DNA from 4 places in the Rhizobium sp. 10N427 genome. Region 2 is predicted to be linked to each of the others. Evidence: predicted binding sites of a transcription regulator. Region 2 holds the regulator's gene; each other region holds the start of a gene.
The links. The regulator LexA, encoded in region 2, represses DNA repair genes until DNA is damaged. The targets are predictions, from matches to a motif close to TGTTCNNNNTGTGTTCNG.
Positions count from the first base shown of each region.

Region 1: a site for LexA is predicted at 1,523-1,540, ahead of AC1DIJ_RS28340 (ImuA family protein). Genes of this name have one in related genera too.
Region 3: a site for LexA is predicted at 1,364-1,381, ahead of AC1DIJ_RS05390 (ImuA family protein). Genes of this name have one in related genera too.
Region 4: a site for LexA is predicted at 2,376-2,393, ahead of uvrA (excinuclease ABC subunit UvrA). Genes of this name have one in related genera too.

Region 1 is NZ_JBFTID010000021.1:40,352-44,690, reverse strand. It holds gene AC1DIJ_RS28345 (Y-family DNA polymerase) at 1-798, opposite strand, end outside; gene AC1DIJ_RS28340 (ImuA family protein) at 719-1,474, opposite strand; gene AC1DIJ_RS28335 (hypothetical protein) at 1,619-1,804, opposite strand; gene dinB (DNA polymerase IV) at 1,974-3,074, shown strand; gene AC1DIJ_RS28325 (SOS response-associated peptidase) at 3,232-4,005, shown strand; gene AC1DIJ_RS28320 (metallophosphoesterase) at 4,099-4,339, opposite strand, start outside.
Region 2 is NZ_JBFTID010000020.1:37,298-41,636, forward strand. It holds gene AC1DIJ_RS27870 (ComEC/Rec2 family competence protein) at 1-2,184, shown strand, start outside; gene lexA (transcriptional repressor LexA) at 2,165-2,878, opposite strand; gene AC1DIJ_RS27880 (VOC family protein) at 3,082-3,960, shown strand; gene kdsA (3-deoxy-8-phosphooctulonate synthase) at 3,957-4,339, shown strand, end outside.
Region 3 is NZ_JBFTID010000002.1:179,327-183,665, reverse strand. It holds gene AC1DIJ_RS05405 (SOS response-associated peptidase) at 1-632, opposite strand, end outside; gene AC1DIJ_RS05400 (hypothetical protein) at 645-971, opposite strand; gene AC1DIJ_RS05395 (hypothetical protein) at 1,010-1,264, shown strand; gene AC1DIJ_RS05390 (ImuA family protein) at 1,430-2,251, shown strand; gene AC1DIJ_RS05385 (hypothetical protein) at 2,456-2,641, opposite strand; gene AC1DIJ_RS05380 (hypothetical protein) at 2,902-4,200, opposite strand; gene AC1DIJ_RS05375 (metallophosphoesterase) at 4,290-4,339, opposite strand, start outside.
Region 4 is NZ_JBFTID010000007.1:293,563-297,901, reverse strand. It holds gene uvrA (excinuclease ABC subunit UvrA) at 1-2,253, opposite strand, end outside; gene AC1DIJ_RS17760 (single-stranded DNA-binding protein) at 2,506-3,063, shown strand; gene AC1DIJ_RS17755 (RDD family protein) at 3,131-3,397, shown strand; gene AC1DIJ_RS17750 (MarC family protein) at 3,425-4,054, opposite strand; gene gyrA (DNA gyrase subunit A) at 4,271-4,339, shown strand, end outside.

The DNA of each region.
Region 1 (4,339 bases), on a different contig from region 2:
GATCAAATAGCCGACGTATTTGTCGATCGTCTCGGCGGCCCCGATGGGCTCGGCAAACACACGGCTGACCTCGATCAGCTCAGCGGCTCGGATAGGCTCGATTGGCTCTGCGATGCGTCCGAACATCTGGTCGAGCCGGCGGCCGATCTCAGGACCGAAACGAAGGGCGAGCGGCGCACGAGGTGTTGCCGACAGCTCTCCGATCGTCTTGAAGCCAAGCGTGTGAAGGTCGCCGATGACCTTGGACGAGAGCCGCAGCATTGAGAGCGGCAGCTTCTCGACGGCACGTACGGTCTCGCCCACTGGTACGATCACGCTCTCCTGCCGAGTTGCCCGGGCGCAGGCGTGTGCCGCCCCCCACGTGTCGGCAATAGCAACGCGGGCCGACAGCTTTTTGGCGCGGAAACGGTTGGCGATCCCGGAGACCATCAACGGCTCCCCGCCCTGAAGATGATCGGCCCCCTCGGTGTCCATGATGATCCCGTCAGGGGCATCGACAGCGACGAGCGGCGAATACTGGCCCAAGGCCCAGAGGGTGATCCGTTCGAGTGCCGCTGCATCGGCCACCGGATCGGCGTCGACCAGCATCAACCCATGAAAGATCGCCTGGGCCTTGGCAGCAGGCATACCGACACGGACGCCCGATTTCCTGGCTGCAGCATCGGCGCCCGATACCCACCTTTTCGACCCACTGCGGGCGATCACGGCGATGGCCTGCTCAACGGGAATAGAAGGATCGGATCGCCTGATCCTGTCCGTCGCCAGCTCCGGAAGATAGATTGATACGACCCTTGGCATCACACGCTCCTACGAAATACTCAGCGCACTCGCCCGCTTTCACTCTTATAAGCTCTAACCGCCACTGTGCTCGACCGACGCCTTGCACAGGAAGCTCCTCGCTCGGAGTGACACTCACCCGCCACCGCGTGGCCGAAGCCGTCGGCTGGCCGAAGTCCCTGGCTTCTGTCTGTCGCCGCCAGCGCCTGACGATCAGCCCCATGGTTCCAGACTTCTCCGCGGCAAGCTGAAGGCGACGCGACTTGGTCATCGGCAACCGCACCAGCTCGCCGACCACGGCACCCAGACCGCCATAGCCCAGGGCCTCCTCCATGTTGGCGATGACGTCGTCCTCGCTGGCGGACTCGACAAAAACGACCCGCTTCGGATGGAGGCCCGCCTGCGCCAGCGCAGGGAAAAACAGGTCCGGTCTTGCAAGGCACCAGACAATCTGGCCCGTGGTGCGGGCAGCAATGCCAGCTACGAAAAGTGCCGCCGCTGCGCCGTCGACAGTTCCCGCGCCGCCGCCGGCAAATTCATGCAGAGCGCCATAGGCCAAGCCTCCGCCTGGCAGGCGATCATCGATGTCGGGTATGTCGAAGGGTAGGACCCGCTTCGGACGCGAAGATGGACCTTCGAGATGCTGAATGCGTTCCCGAAGCTCGGAGATCACGAGATTTGCGGCACCGTGCGCCAAAATTGACCTCTGTCAAAAGCGGGTTTCCATTCTGCACAAAAGCAAGTATGTTCCTTGTTTGTTCCTGATCGGCATTTGAGTCAATCGTCATGTTTGGGCAGATACTCGTGGTCCAACATTCGTCCACAGCGGCTCGACGCGCGATCAGGAAGCAAAATCAATGCGGTAGAAAGAGCTCGTCCACAGATAGGCAAAATGACAAAGATAAGAAAAAATTCCTTTAAAGATGGGATTATTCTCCGGCAGGTTCGATGCAAGGTTCTCATTGTCGCATGCCGGGCATGTGGTCGCAGCGACGAGATGAATCGCAAGGCAGTTGTGCAGCGGCATGGCGCGGCAATCCCGATACGTAACTTGCGTCGCCGGCTGGCATTGGGATGCGAGAGAATGAATGCCGCCGACGGGATAGACCGGTGCCAGCTCGATGTGGCGGCGAAGCCGGAAACCAGGGAGGCTTGATGCGAGCCGGTGGTGGATGGCGCATGATGTGGAATGAGTGATGAGTGCCGAACCGGACAGCCCCGCACCAGAGCGAGTGCGCAAGATCATTCACGTTGACATGGATGCCTTCTATGCATCTGTAGAACAGCGCGACAATCCCGAACTTCGCGGAAAGCCGATCGCCGTTGGTGGCGCTGAGGCCCGCGGCGTCGTCGCAGCCGCAAGCTATGAGGCACGCGCGTTCGGCGTGCGTTCGGCAATGCCATCCGTGACGGCCAAGCGAAAATGCCCGGATCTGATTTTCGTCAAGCCGCGATTTGACGTCTACAAGTCGGTCTCCCTCGATATCAGGGCGATCTTTTCCGAGTACACGCCGCTGGTCGAGCCACTGTCACTGGATGAGGCTTATCTCGACGTCACCGAAAATTTCAAGGGAATAGAGATCGCAACCGAGATCGCGCTCGAAATCCGTGAAAAGATCAAGGCGGTGACAGGGCTCAATGCGTCAGCCGGCATTTCCTACAACAAATTCCTGGCTAAGATGGCGAGCGACCTCAACAAGCCAAACGGACAGGCAGTTATCACGCCGAAGAATGGTCCGGGATTTGTGGCAGCGCTGCCAGTGAAGAAGTTCCACGGCGTCGGACCGGCGACAGCCGAGAAAATGCTGCGCCTCGGCATTGAGACCGGTGCAGATCTTAGAGGCAAGGATCTTGCGTTTCTCGTCAGTCATTTCGGAAAATCAGGACCCTACTACTACGGGATTGCCCGCGGCATCGACGACCGCCAGGTCAAGCCTGATCGGGTTCGCAAATCTGTGGGCGCCGAGGACACGTTCGCGTCCGATATTCATGCCTATGGCCCGGCGATGGATGGCATGATGCCGCTCATTGCCAAAGTCTGGCGCTATTGCGAAGCAAACAGCATTGCCGCAAAGACCGTAACGCTCAAGGTCAAATATTCCGACTTCGCGCAGATCACGCGCTCCCGAACGCTGGCAAAAGGATTAAGTTCGGAAGGCGCGATCGAAGACGGCATCCGCCTTCTGCTCGAAGGAGTCTTTCCGGTGTCAAAAGGCATCCGGCTTCTCGGCGTGACGCTCTCGTCCCTGGAGCCTAGGACGCAGCCGTGCACCGAACAACTCTCGCTGACCTGGTAGATCCTTGCATAGTAAGCCACAAGTCTCATTCGGCGACAGATGGCGCGGCCTTGCGGACTTGCTGCTTCGAAGGAGTTCCGTGCTTGACTGAGGTAACGATTTTATTGGCAGGTGCAGCCGCATCGGCTACCGTCTAGGAAATCGGAGGCGGGGATCGATGTGTACGCTCTATCGCATGGAAGACAAGGACTGGGTTACGAAATGGGCTCAGGACGCCGAGAGCCTGATTAACCCGATGCCCGCCTACCAGATCTATACCGACCAGCTTGCGCCAGTCATCAGGAACGTGGCTGACGGTCGCAGGCAGGTCGCAAATTGCCGTTGGGGCCTTCCAGCGCCTTTCTACGTGCAAAAAGCAGCGGCGGAGGCGCGTGCTGCAAAAGCCAGGGCAAAGGGTCTAACTGTCGACATGGAGGAGTTGATCCGCATGGAGCCAGACCGCGGGACACCAAACGTGCGCAAATTGAATCTGCCGCATTGGAAGCGATGGTTCGGTATCGAACACCGGTGCCTGGTGCCGGTAACGTCATTTGCCGAACCCGATCCAAAAAGCAAGACTGGCAAAGAGGCGACACCCAACGCATGGTTTTCTGCCGCTCCCGAAAAGCCGCTGATGTTTTTTGCTGGACTGTGGGTGGCGCAATGGAAAAGTGTCAGAAAGGTCAAAGACGGTCTGACAACTGATGATCTTTTTGGCTTCCTGACCACGGATCCCAATAACGCCGTCCGGCCCGTGCACGAGAAAGCGATGCCTGTGCTCCTGCGCACACGCGAGGAAACTGAACTGTGGATGACGGCACCCTGGGACGAAGCAAAGGTGCTCGCCCGCCCACTGCCGGACGATGCCATCATGATCACTTCGCGTGAGCCCTACCAATACAGCATCGTCTCGAAAACGGGTGAGCGACTTGCCGAGCCAGCTCTACCGTAAAAATCGTGGCCCAGTCGCACGCGAAATCCGGCATCGGGGAAATTCGGACCTGACACTTTGGCGGGCAAGCGTGCAGTGTATCGCTGGCCCCGCTTACGACATCCATTCCTCCACGCTGATCCCGCCATTAGCGGCAATGCCGGTGCAGAGGAAATGAGAAAGCCTGTCATGGCGAATGACGGCGGCGCTGAGCCTGCCCGTCCGGTAGGCGGCGGTGTCGAGCGCAATGCGATTTTGGTAGATTTCGGGCCACAGAGAGTTCGTGATGGTGTGGCCATGCACGACGATATGGTCGAACTGCTCGACGTGATCGAGAAATCCCGCACGGATCCAT
Region 2 (4,339 bases):
CTCGGACTGGGCTCCGTTCTCTGGTTTGCCTGCGGCGCAGACATTTCACCGGCTGTGCCGCTTTCATGCGCAATCGCGCTACTTCTGCTGCTCGCAGTGACGGATCGCGGCCGGGAGTGGAGCCGGATCTGCCTAGTCTCCATGATGTTGATCGCTGTTGGCATCCTCGCCGCACAATTCGAGACCTGGAGAGCCGGTACTGTCGTTCTCGATTCGGCGGTAACGACAACGCTGACAGGCCGCGTAGAGCGGCGGGAAAGCGATGGCCGCGGCGGCTGGCGGTATCTGCTGGCGCTCAAGGCGACGGAGAACCCGGCGCTGAAACGGCCGCCAGAGCAGGTGATCGTGATTGCGCGCGGCCAGAAAGCGGAGTTCCAAACCGGGGCTTGGCTGAAGGGCAGGGCAAGGCTGACGCCGCCGTCAGGCCCCGCTCTTCCCGGCCTCAACGACTTTTCGTTCGGTGCCTATTTCGACGGCGTCGGTGGCAACGGTTTCTTTTATGGTGCCCCTGCCGTAGTTCCGGCGGCCGAACCCGGGCCCGGATCGATGCAGGATCGCGCGCTTGAATGGCTTTATCGCCTCAGAAGCGGCATCGGCGATCGTATCAGAGGTATCCTGCCTGGCGACACCGGCGCTTTCGCCGCCGCTCTCGTCACGGACGAGCGCCGCGCCATTTCGAGCGAGACGACCGAGGCGCTGCGCCAATCCGGGCTTGCGCATATCATTGCCATTTCCGGTCTCAACATGGCGCTGTCGGCAGGCATCTTCTTCGTCGGCTTCCGCAGCGTGCTCAGCCTGTTTCCGGCTGTCGTCCAGGCCTATCCCGTCAAGAAGATCGCCGCAGCCGGTGCGCTTGCCGCCGTCACCGCCTATTTCCTGATCTCGGGCTTCGCCGTCTCCGCCGAACGCGCCTTCATCATGATGGCGATCATGTTGGCCGCAGTCTTCTTCGACCGGCCGTCGATCAGTCTGCGCAACGTAGCCCTATCGGCGCTGGTGATCATTGTCCTCTCGCCCTTGGAGATCATGGGACCAAGCTTCCAGATGTCCTTCGCCGCGACACTGGCCCTCGTCGCGGGCTATGCGCTCTGGAAGGAGAGGCCGGTGCGCGACCGGCCCTTCGCAAAGTTTCGCGCAGTCAGGATGCTGTCTTCCGCCGCGGCGTTCTTCGGTGGCATTCTGCTGACCTCCGTCATCGGCGGCTTCTCGACCGCGTTGTTCTCGGTCGAGCACTTCCACCGGCTGACGGCCTATGGCCTGCCAGCCAATCTCGCTGCCATGCCGATCATCTCCTTCATCATCATGCCGTTCGGCCTCATTGCCATGCTGCTGATGCCCTTCGGCCTCGATGCATGGGCGTGGCAGGTGACGGGCTTCGGGCTCGATCTGGTGATCGCCATCGCCAGGACGGTTGCTTCATGGGGCGGCGATATCGGCGTCGGGCGCCTGGCGTCTTGGTATTTTCCCGCGGCGGTGACAGGTTTCCTGCTGCTGACTTTGCTGCGCAGCCGCATGCGCCATCTAGGCACCGCGATCTTGGTGGCATCGACGACAGCCGCCGCGATGTTGGGAGGTCCTCCGCCGCCGAAAATCGTGATTGCCGAGGACGGGAGCATGGCGGGCATCGTCAGTGACAACGGCCTCGCCACCAATCGCGAGCGGCCACCGGGCTTTATCTTTGATCAATGGAGGCGCGCTCTGGTGATCGATAAGCATTTGTCACCGGCGTTCCCGGCGCTCCCGGATATTCCAACCGCACCGCGCGGTGAAAGGCTGAAACTGACAGAGGCACAGCAGAACGACACCATGAACGCGATCAAGGCCAGTGCGACGGGCGAGCGCTTCTCATGCGTGAAAAAGGCCTGGTGTACGGCGAAGCTCGACAGTGGTTCGATCCTGACCGTGATCGAGAATGCGGCGTTCCTTGGCCCAGCCTGCGACATATCCGATATCGTCGTCACACCGGTTCGCCTGCGCCTCGATACCTGCCGCTCAGGCGCCCTGCTTTTCACCGGGGAGACACTGCGGAAGACAGGCGCTGTCGAGCTTCGTTTCCCCAATGGGATCGCCGAAATCACCACATCATTCGAGGGTCTCGACCGGCCCTGGACCGGCCACCGCGCCTACGATTGGCGCAGCGGCACTTTTGGTGAAAGCGAGACGCTCAGTGATAGCGGCGGATAAGGCCAACGAGCTTGCCCTGAACCTTGACGCGGTCCGGTCCGAAAATACGGGTTTCGTAAGCCGGGTTGGCAGCTTCGAGCGCAATGGATGCACCCTTGCGGCGAAAGCGCTTCAGCGTTGCCTCTTCGTCATCGACGAGAGCAACGACGATATCACCGGCATTGGCGGTATTGGTGTTGCGGATGATGACCGTATCGCCGTCGAAGATGCCGGCCTCGATCATCGAGTCGCCCTTGACCTCAAGAGCATAATGTTCACCGTTTCCGAGCATGTCGGCGGGAACAGTGATGTCGTGTGTGTTCTGCTGGATCGCCGAAATCGGCACACCGGCTGCGATCCGGCCCATGACCGGCACGGAGATCGACGTGTGATTGTCCTCGTTCGCCGGCTTCGGCGGCGCGACGGGCTGCGGCTTGCCAAGGCTGCCTTCGATGACGCTCGGCGAGAAGCCGCGGCGCGGCTGAATGCTCGGGCTGTAGGCTTCCGGAAGCTTGATGACCTCGAGTGCGCGCGCCCTGTTCGGTAGGCGGCGAATGAAGCCACGTTCTTCCAGAGCCGTGATCAGGCGATGGATGCCCGACTTGGAAGCCAGGTCGAGCGCATCCTTCATCTCGTCGAAGGACGGCGGTACGCCGGACTCCTTCATCCGCTCGTGAATGAAGAGGAGAAGCTCCTGTTGTTTGCGCGTCAGCATCGAAGTCTTTCCCCAGATTCGTGAAACAAAGCCAGAACGGACACTATATGTTCCATATGTGTTCCGCAAGTGCCTAAATATTGGTAAAACTTCCGATGATTTTTCGTCGTTTTTGAAAGTTTATTTGCCGCATTGGTGATCCACGCTTGCGCTTTGCCGGGCAGGGCGTGCAAATCTCTGCCGGCTTCACCGGAGGAACCGCCATGACGCATCCGCTCGATCATCTGGTACTGCCCGTGACCCATATCGACGTTGCCCGCGAGCGACTCGGGCGTCTCGGTTTCACCGTCGCGGCCGATGGCCGTCATCCGTTCGGAACGGAGAATGCCTGCGTCTTCTTGGCCGACAAGACCTATCTCGAACCGCTCGGTGTCGCGAGCCAAGCGGAGTGCGACGCGGCAGTCGCGAAGGGCAACAGCTTCGTCGCCCGCGATCAGGCCTTCCGCTTCCGCTGCGGCGATGATGGTTTTTCAGCCATCGTCTTCGGCACCGATGATGCCGATGCGGACAAGGCTTCCTATGACGGCGCGCAGCTCAGCGGCGGTGATATGGTCGAATTCTCGCGGCCGATCGTCATGCCCGACGGAACGCAGGCGACAGGCGCCTTCAAGCTCGCCTTTGCCGCCGATCTCCGGGCACCCGATGTCTTCTTCTTCGCCTGCCAGCGGATCAACGCCTTTCCGGCCGATCGCAAGGCACTGGAAACCCATGCAAACGGCGTCACCGGCATCAGCGAGATTGCCCTGAGCGCTGAGGATCCGCAGGCCTTCGCCGAATTTCTGGAGACGGCCAGCGGTGGAGTGGAGCCTAAGGAGGCGGCACTCGGCCTATCCTTCGAATTGCCGAACGGGAGACTTTCCATCTTCTCGAACGAGGGCATGGAGGCCTATTTCGATGCCGAGCCACTTGTCACCGATAACGGCCTCAGGGCGCGCGCAATCGTCTTTTCGGTCGGTGATCTGGCCGTGACAGCGGCGCATTTGGCTGCTAACGGGATCACCCATGTCAGTATGAACAATCGTCTGCTGGTGAAGCCGGCGCCGGGACAAGGCGCAATCTTTGCCTTCGAGGAGACCCAATGACAAATACCAATGCAGAAGTCGTCGCCGGCGAGAGTGCTGGACGCGTTACTTTTTCGAATACGGGCAAGCTGTCGCTGATCGCCGGTCCTTGCCAGATGGAAAGCCGCGACCACGCTTTCATGGTCGCCGGTGTTCTGAGCGAACTCTGCAAGTCGCTCGGTATCGGCCTCGTCTATAAGTCGTCTTTCGACAAGGCGAACCGCACATCGCTTTCCGCCGAGCGCGGCATCGGTCTTGAAAAGGCGCTTGAAGTCTTCTCCGATCTGAAGAAGGAATTCGGCTTTCCCGTTCTGACCGACATCCACACGGAAGAGCAGTGCGAGCAGGTGGCTTCCGTCGCCGACATCCTGCAGATCCCGGCCTTCCTCAGCCGCCAGAC
Region 3 (4,339 bases), on a different contig from region 2:
GTCTCGACCTTGTCTTGCGTCGTGAGGATCACGGGCATCGCTTTCTGATGAATCGGGGCGACAACGCCATTCGGCTCGGTCGTCAGGAAGGCAAACAGGTCAATGGTAACGAGACCATCCTTGACCTTGCGCACGCTGGTCCAATCCTTCACCCACAGTCCGGCAAAGAACATGAGCGGGTCATCGCCGGTGCCTGCGAACCAGGCGTTCGGGGTGCGACCGCCTTCAACCTTGCTAGCCGGATCGGGTTCGGCGAAGCGGGTGAAGGGGACCACACAACGGTTCTGCACGCCAAGCCACCGTTTCCAGTGTGTGCTGGATGTGTTGCGGATGTTGGTGGTGCCGCCATCCGGCTCCATCTTGAGGAGTTCGTTGAAATCGAAGTCCTTGCCTTTGGCGCGAAGCTTGTCGGCCCGCTTGCTGGCGGCGTCGAGCAGTGCCTTGTTGGACGAGGGCATGCCCCAGCGGACCATCGTCAGTTCACGGCGGTCTTCGTTGTTGCGGACGATCGGCGCGAAGCGGTCCGGATAGACGTCGATGGAGTCCTCCATGTTGCCGATATGGTCGTGGGTGATAGACACGAACGACCGGATCGCCTGCTGATTGGTGGTGACGTTGTAGGCATTGCACATGCGGGAGCCTCCTCAATCCTGATAGGGACCGTGAAGGCTTTCCTTCTCGACTTCAAGCCTGCCGATCTCGGCGGACAGCATGTGGTCGTACCCGGACAGAAGATCGAGAAGTTGGGCAAGCGGCAAAGGCGAGGGGGCGCAGCCGTCGTCGGGATGCAGCATGATCTCTCCTGTTTCCATCCGTTCGATGTAGTCGCGGACCGTATCGCGCTCCCTGATCCGCGCCTCCAGGCTTGCGATGGTGCTCGCGATCATGACTTCTTCATCACTGCGGCTGAATAGCGTGCCATCCAACCTGGCGAGACGACGGTGTTCGAATGAAACGATGTTGTCGATCATGCTCAATCCTCCTTCTGGGGTTTCGCAGAAATGGTGAGTTGGCATCTGTCGATGCCGTCGGCGGCATTCATGCGGTCGCATCCGAGGCCGATCCGACGACGCAGCTCTTGCATCGAGATGGATGCGCCATGGCGTTTCACGACAGCTTTCCGATCGAGGTCGTCACTGCGGTCGCAGGCCCGGCAGTCGACGCGCAGAACGCGACCGCGCACCTGTCGGAGAATAATGTCCTCGTCGGAGGAATTTTTTCTTATTTTTTCGATTGTGCTCATCAGTGGATGGACGCTCGTTAGCTCTTTGAATTCGTTTCCTGATCGCTCGAAGAGCCGCTGAGGACTGTCATTGGATGGCCGATTTCGACCCGAACATCACGATTGACTCACATATCGATCAGGAACAAAAAGGGAACATACTCGCTTTGAGGCGAAATGGAAACCCGGTTATAGACAGAGGTCGCGATGGCGCAGGGTGCCTCCAATCTTGTGATCTCGGAGCTGCGGGAGCGCATCCAGCATCTCGAAGGCACCTCCCCACGCAAGAAGCATGTCCTGCCGTTAGGCATTCCGGAGATCGACGACCGCCTGCCGGCTGGTGGATTGGCCTATGGCGCTCTGCACGAGTTTGCGGGTGGAGGAGCGGGCACCGTCGACGGCGCGGCCGCGGCGCTGATGGTTGCAGGCATTGCCGCCCAGACAAAGGGCCAGGTCGTCTGGTGCCTCACGCGACCTGATCTCTTCTTCCCGGCCTTGGCCCAGGTAGGTCTTCACCCGAACCGCGTCATTTTTGTGGAAGGCGATAAGGAAGAAGACGTCTTGGCCTCGATGGAAGAAGCCCTTGCCTACGGTGGCCTCGGTGCGGTGATAGGTGAATTGGTTCGCTTGCCGATGACGGCGTCGCGCCGTCTCCAGCTTGCCGCGGAAAGGACCGGAACCATGGGGTTGGTAGTCCGACGATGGCGTCGCCAGACGGAAGCGACGGACTACGGTCAGCCAACGGCTGCAACGACACGGTGGCGTGTGAGCGTGCTTCCAAGTGAACCGCTTCCGGTTCCGGGCATCGGTCGGGCAAGATGGATGTTGGAACTGATAAGGGTGAAAGCCGGCGAGTGTGCGGACTTCGTTGTCGGAGCGTGTGATGCCACCGGTCATCTCAGTGTATTTGATGGGATCGTTGAGGGGGAGGCACGGCAAGGCGATCCACCTCTTCCAGCTGAACAAGCAATCGCAAAAATGCTAGCGACCAGGGCATATCACCGGAGGGGTTCACCGATCGGTGTGTAGCATGTCTCCACAGTGCGAATGTCCGAATTTTTCAATGGCGGCCAAGCAGCCTTATCGAACGATACCGCCAAACCTCAGGCCGTTGGCGGCGAGGGCGGCAGAATTGGGGTATTTTAGCAAATGAACACTAAAGCTCAAGAGACTTGGAGCTCGGCGAGGCCGCCACACGACGATAGCGAAGATATGCTTACAGTTTAGGACGGGCTATGTCCGTGGCAGGTCCAGCAGGCCGCCCTCAATGATCAAGTTGACGGCCTCTTCGCAAAGCTCCTCGGCGCTCCTCGTGAAGGTACCGCCGGAGCTATCCAAAATTTTCATCAGCCTGCTGGCAGCCAGCTTCCGTTGTTTCACGGAAATTGATCTATTTTCCATATGGTTGGTCTCGGTCATCCGTGTTCTGCCATTTTTGTGAATTGCCGCATTACATGATGATCAAGCAAGCTCGCGTTGACGGCAAGTGCCGGCGCGCGTTTCGGTGGGCGCGCGTGACCCTATTTCAATTGAGCTATTGACGATACTGATGGGAACCTCGACGCTCTGGTTTTTCGTGAGTTGAGGCGACCGGCGTCATCCATCTCGATCGAACCCGCCAAGCACGCGCTCTGTTTGATGACCTTGTGGGGGCGACGGTAGATTGTGCCCAGAATTCATCAATTTGCCAGATGCGGTAAATGCGGGTAGAGCCGGGCGGCAACAAGCTTCCTGACTGCCATGGCAAGAGGGTCGTTGAAAATTTCCAGTGCCCGTCGTGCCTCTTCCGGAGGTAACCAGCCAACGTCGATGCGCCAGAACTTGTAGAACAATTCATCGAAGTCGAACCTTCTGATCCAGAGTATGGTATCGATCGCCTGTTCACGCGTTTGAGGCGGCAAGCGAAACACGGACTTCGTCTGGTCATCCTGGGTGGCGTTCACTGACGTATAGACCTCAATGTCAGCTTCCGTGATCTGGGAGAACTGGTCTATGGCGTATCGGATGCCATCCGGCATGTGATCGCATGCATCGTCAACCGCGCGCAGGAAGCGGGGCTCATTCGTGAAGTCAATGCCCCATTCCGTAGGATTCTCTCGCCATAGCACTGTCTCCGCAGCCTCGGTCCAATTGTAGTTGTGAAGCATCCCGAGCAATCGAAGAATGTTCATGACCTTTGGATGAGCTCGCGCGGCTCGTTTTGCGCCTTCAGAATGATGTAGAGCCTCAAAAGTGTCTTCCGGGGGACGAGGATGCTCGTCCTCGGTCGGTGGTAGGAACACGATCAACCCGGATTGTCCGGCTAGATATAGGATCGCCACTGCAACGTCGTCCAGCCGCGGCAGTATTGCCGGCAGCGATGGATTGAGGCGCGGTATCGCTCCGTCCACCGTTTCATCGGCATGGCCCAGTGCTACGAGCGTCTCGCAAGCGACTTGATAGGGCGTCAGAAAATCATGATACCAACGGGTCTTGCTGCTGCCCGGCAAGTTGTCAGAGAGGAATTCAATGACCGGAGCAACCCACAGCGGCACTGATGGCTCTCGCTCCCCGCCAGGCTCGATGGCGGTTTCTGCGGAGCCCATGAAGCGTGAGTGGACGAAGCTTCCGCTGATAAGCACTGCAATTTCAAGGCTTATGCCGCGACCTCGCAAGTGTAGGTGTTTTTCACCTTGCAACTCTACATCGGCGATTTCACTGTCAGTGACGTCAATGAAGTCTCGCACGACCCGCGCGGGCACCTTGAACACAGCGTCGTTCACGAATTCGACGACAATGGTTTCCGCGAGGCTGTCGTAGTTGACGGTGCGCGGTTGAGGGTGAGGCGCGTCGGCGATGTTGTCGGCATTTCCAGCTCGCCTAACGCTCCTTCGTTTAATTGGCTGAACGCCTATGTCGTCGAACGCGGAGCCGAATGACAGACTTGCGTTGCTCTCGACCGTGTCGTCATTTGACCCGTTGGGACCCTTGCTCACCATTTGAAACGCTTTCCCTCTGAGGTGTCTCACATCGAATGGCTGTCCCTCCATTCGTAGGCATTTTCGACGCCATCGCTGCCCGAGCTGAACTAGACCTCTACGACGAGCTCAGGGTTGAAGCCCGTTCTCTCTCCCGGAT
Region 4 (4,339 bases), on a different contig from region 2:
GCGGCCTGGCTGATAGCCGCGCGCCTTTGCCTCCGGCAGACCGGCAAACCAGTCGCGGATCGGCGTGAAGGCGCCTGTATAGGTCGCCGGGTTCGAACGCGGCGTGCGGCCGATCGGCGACTGATCGATATCGATCACCTTGTCGATATGCTCGAAGCCGTCGATCCGGTCGTGATCGGCCGGAATCTCGCGCGCGCCCATGACGCGGCGCGCCGCCGACTTGTAGAGCGTCTCGATCAGAAAGGTCGATTTGCCGCCGCCGGAGACGCCGCTGACGGCGGTGAAGACACCCAGCGGAATAGAGGCGGTGACGTTCTTCAAATTATTGCCGCGGGCGCCGACGACCTTGATCTCCTTGCCCTTCTTCGGCTTGCGCCGTTCATCCGGTATCGGCACGCCGAGTTCGCCGGACAGATACTTGCCGGTAAGCGACTTCGGGTTGGCCATGATGTCCTGCGGGGTGCCATGGGCAATGACCTGGCCGCCGTGAATGCCGGCCGCCGGGCCGATATCGACGACGTCGTCAGCCGTCAGGATCGCATCCTCGTCATGCTCGACGACGATCACGGTATTGCCGATGTCGCGCAGGTGCTTCAGCGTATCAAGCAGGCGCGCGTTGTCGCGCTGGTGCAGGCCGATAGACGGTTCGTCGAGCACGTAAAGCACGCCCGTCAGCCCTGAGCCGATCTGCGACGCCAGACGGATGCGCTGGCTCTCGCCGCCGGATAGCGTGCCTGAATTGCGCGACAGGCTGAGATATTCGAGGCCGACATCGTTCAGGAAGCGCAGGCGGTCGCGGATTTCCTTGAGGATGCGGACGGCGATCTCGTTCTGCTTGGCCGAGAAATGTGATGGCAGCACTTCGAACCAGTCGCGGGCGACCCGGATCGACATCTGCGTCACTTCGCCGATATGCAGCTTGTCGATCTTCACCGCCAGCGCTTCCGGCTTCAGGCGGAAGCCGGCGCAGGAAGGGCAGGGTGCTGCCGACATGAAGCGCTCGATCTCCTCGCGCGCCCAGGCGGAATCCGTTTCCTTCCAGCGGCGTTCGAGATTGGTGATGATGCCTTCGAAGGTCTTGTGCGTCGTGTAGGAACGCGCACCGTCGGCATAGCGGAACTCGATCTTCTCCTCGGTGCCGTTCAGGATCACATCCTGCGCCTTGGCGGAAAGATCGTTCCAGCGGCTGGCGAGCTTGAAGCCGAAATGTTTGCCGAGCGCTTCCAGCGTCTGATTGTAATAGGGCGAGGACGACTTGGCCCAAGGCGCGATGGCGCCGTCGCGCAGCGTCCGCTCCGGTTCCGGGATGATCAGGTTGGCGTCGATCTTCTGCTGCGCGCCGAGGCCGTCGCAGGTCGGGCAGGCGCCGGCCGGGTTGTTGAAAGAGAACAGCCGCGGCTCGATCTCTGGAATGGTGAAGCCCGAGACAGGGCAGGCGAATTTTTCCGAAAACAGCACGCGCTCATGCGTCTCATTCAGCGACTTGTTGGCCGAACCGCCCGCCGAGGTCTCCTCCGGCGGCAGCGGCTTGTCGGCAAATTCGGCGACAGCCAGACCATCGGCGAGCTTCAGCGAGGTTTCCAGGCTGTCCGCCAGACGCGAGGACATGTCGGCGCGCACGACAATACGGTCGACGACGACATCGATGTCATGCTTGTATTTCTTGTCCAGCGCCGGAACATCGGCGATCTCGTAGAATTGGCCATCGACCTTGACGCGCTGGAAGCCCTTTTTCATGAGCTCGGCGAGTTCCTTCTTGTACTCGCCCTTACGGCCGCGCACGAGCGGCGCCAGAATATAAAGACGGGTACCCTCTTCGAAGGCGAGAACCCGGTCGACCATCTGGCTGACCGTCTGGCTCTCGATCGGCAGGCCGGTGGCCGGCGAATAGGGAACGCCGACGCGCGCAAACAGCAGGCGCATATAGTCGTAGATCTCGGTGACCGTGCCGACGGTCGAGCGCGGGTTGCGTGATGTTGTTTTCTGTTCGATCGAAATGGCCGGCGATAGCCCGTCGATCTGGTCGACATCGGGCTTCTGCATCATCTCGAGGAACTGGCGCGCATAGGCCGAAAGACTTTCGACATAGCGCCGCTGCCCTTCGGCATAGATCGTATCGAATGCCAGCGAGGACTTGCCGGATCCGGATAGCCCCGTCATCACGATAAGCTTGTTGCGCGGCAGATCCAGGTCGATGCCCTTCAGATTGTGCTCGCGCGCGCCACGGATGGAAATCGTCTTCAGTTCGCTCATCGTCTTCTGCTTTGGTCTCTCTGATGAAGCCCCTTATTTAGTGATGCTCGCGGGCGAGTCGAGGCTGAAATCCGGGCTAGGAGAAGGTTTTCGATTCTGTTGACAGGATCATAGTCATTTAATAGAACAAATAAAGAACAAAATTCCTTGTGGATGACGCCGCCATGGACGCCCCTCCCGAGGGCTCTATAGTTTAAGGTACATCCATTGTTTCTAGCGCCACCGGGCAGGGTGGCAGGTAAGGTGAAAAGTATGGCTGGTAGCGTGAACAAGGTAATTCTGATCGGGAACGTGGGTGCAGACCCTGAAATCCGCAGAACCCAGGACGGCCGTCCGATCGCCAACCTTCGCATCGCGACCTCGGAAACGTGGCGCGACCGCAATTCGGGCGAACGCAAGGAAAAGACCGAATGGCACACCGTCGTGGTCTTCAACGAAGGCCTGTGCAAGGTCATCGAACAGTACGTCAAGAAGGGCGCCAAGCTCTACATTGAAGGCGCGCTGCAGACCCGTAAGTGGCAGGACCAGCAGGGCCAGGATCGTTATTCGACGGAAGTGGTGCTCCAGGGCTTCGGCTCGACGCTGACGATGCTGGACGGCCGCGGCGATGGCGGCGGCGCGAGCTCCGGCTTCGGCGGTGGTGGTGGCGGCCGCAGCAACAACAACGATTACGGTGGCGGCGGTGGCGGCTATGGCGACGATTACGGCGCGCCTGCGCAGTCGTCGGGCGGCAGCGGCCGTGGCGGCAGCTCTGGTGGAGGCGCCGGCGGCAACTTCTCGCGGGATCTCGACGACGACATCCCGTTCTGATCCAAACGGCGCCGCAAGGCGCCGTTTTCATTTGGGCATCCGGTTATCTCGATAGCGAGAGGTTTTCATGAGTGACGTTTCATCGGCGCAAAAAGTGCCGGCGACCTGGCGGATCGTTCTGGCCGCCATCCTTGATTTTTTCACGATCTTCTGGGTCGCCGGATACGGTGTGGCTCTGATCTTCGGTGGAAAGACGGAGAATGGTTTTTCGTTGGACGGCGGTCCGGCCCTCCTGTCCTTTGCCCTGATGATCGCCTATTTCGTCATCTTCAATAAATATCTGGGTGGAACCATCTGGAAGCGCCTTCTCAAGGCCAAGCGGACGGATCGTTAGCCGCTTTGGAATGTCATCCTGCGGCGCCTAGAGGCTGAACGCCGCCTTGACGCCATCCACCACGAACTGCGCCGCCAGCGCCGCCAGGATGACGCCCAAGAGCCGCGTCAGGATCGCCCGGCCGGTGACACCCAGAAAGCGGTCGAGGCGATCGGCGATCAATAGCGCGGCCAGCATCAGCAGCAGATTGGCGGCAATGACGATCAGGAGCTGCGCCCGCTCGAATGTCGTTGGCAGCGAGCCGGCAATCAGGATGGTGGCAGAGATCGCACCAGGGCCGGCGATCAGCGGGATTGCCAGTGGAAAGACGGCGATATTCTGGATGTGGTCCTTGGTGATCGCCACCGTGCTGGTCTTCTCCTTGCGGTCCTGGCGCTTCTCGAACACCATTTCGAAGGCGATCCAGAAGAGCAGCAGACCGCCGGCGATACGGAAGGCGCCGATCGAGATGCCGAGCACGCCGAGCACGCTGGCGCCGAACAGTGCGAAGACCGCCAGGATGATGAAGGCGATGACCGAGCCGCGCACTGCCACCTGCTTGCGCTGGCTGCGGCTCATGCCCGTCGTCAGCCCTAAAAAGATAGGGGCGAGCCCGGGTGGATCGATGGTAACGAGCAGCGTCGTGAAGGCATTGATCAGTTGGTCGGCGCTTGCCATTGTCCCTCCGGAACACCATATGAAGTCTTGATTTTTCTGATTGTGAAGCTGCCCCTCGCATTTGGCAAATCGCCGTATGGCGCTGAAGCGCCGAAACGGCTGATTTGCCGCCTTTCCGCCGTAAAAGCCTGTTCAAAACGCCCGCTCAAATTGGCGCGGAACGGGGCTTTCCGCTATAAATCTTTCAGTGATTCTACAAAGAGATCGTGATCTGTTTTGACTGAACAAACACCCCCAGGCGGCGGGAAGCTCCCGCCAGGCATCGAGCCCATCTCCATCATGGAG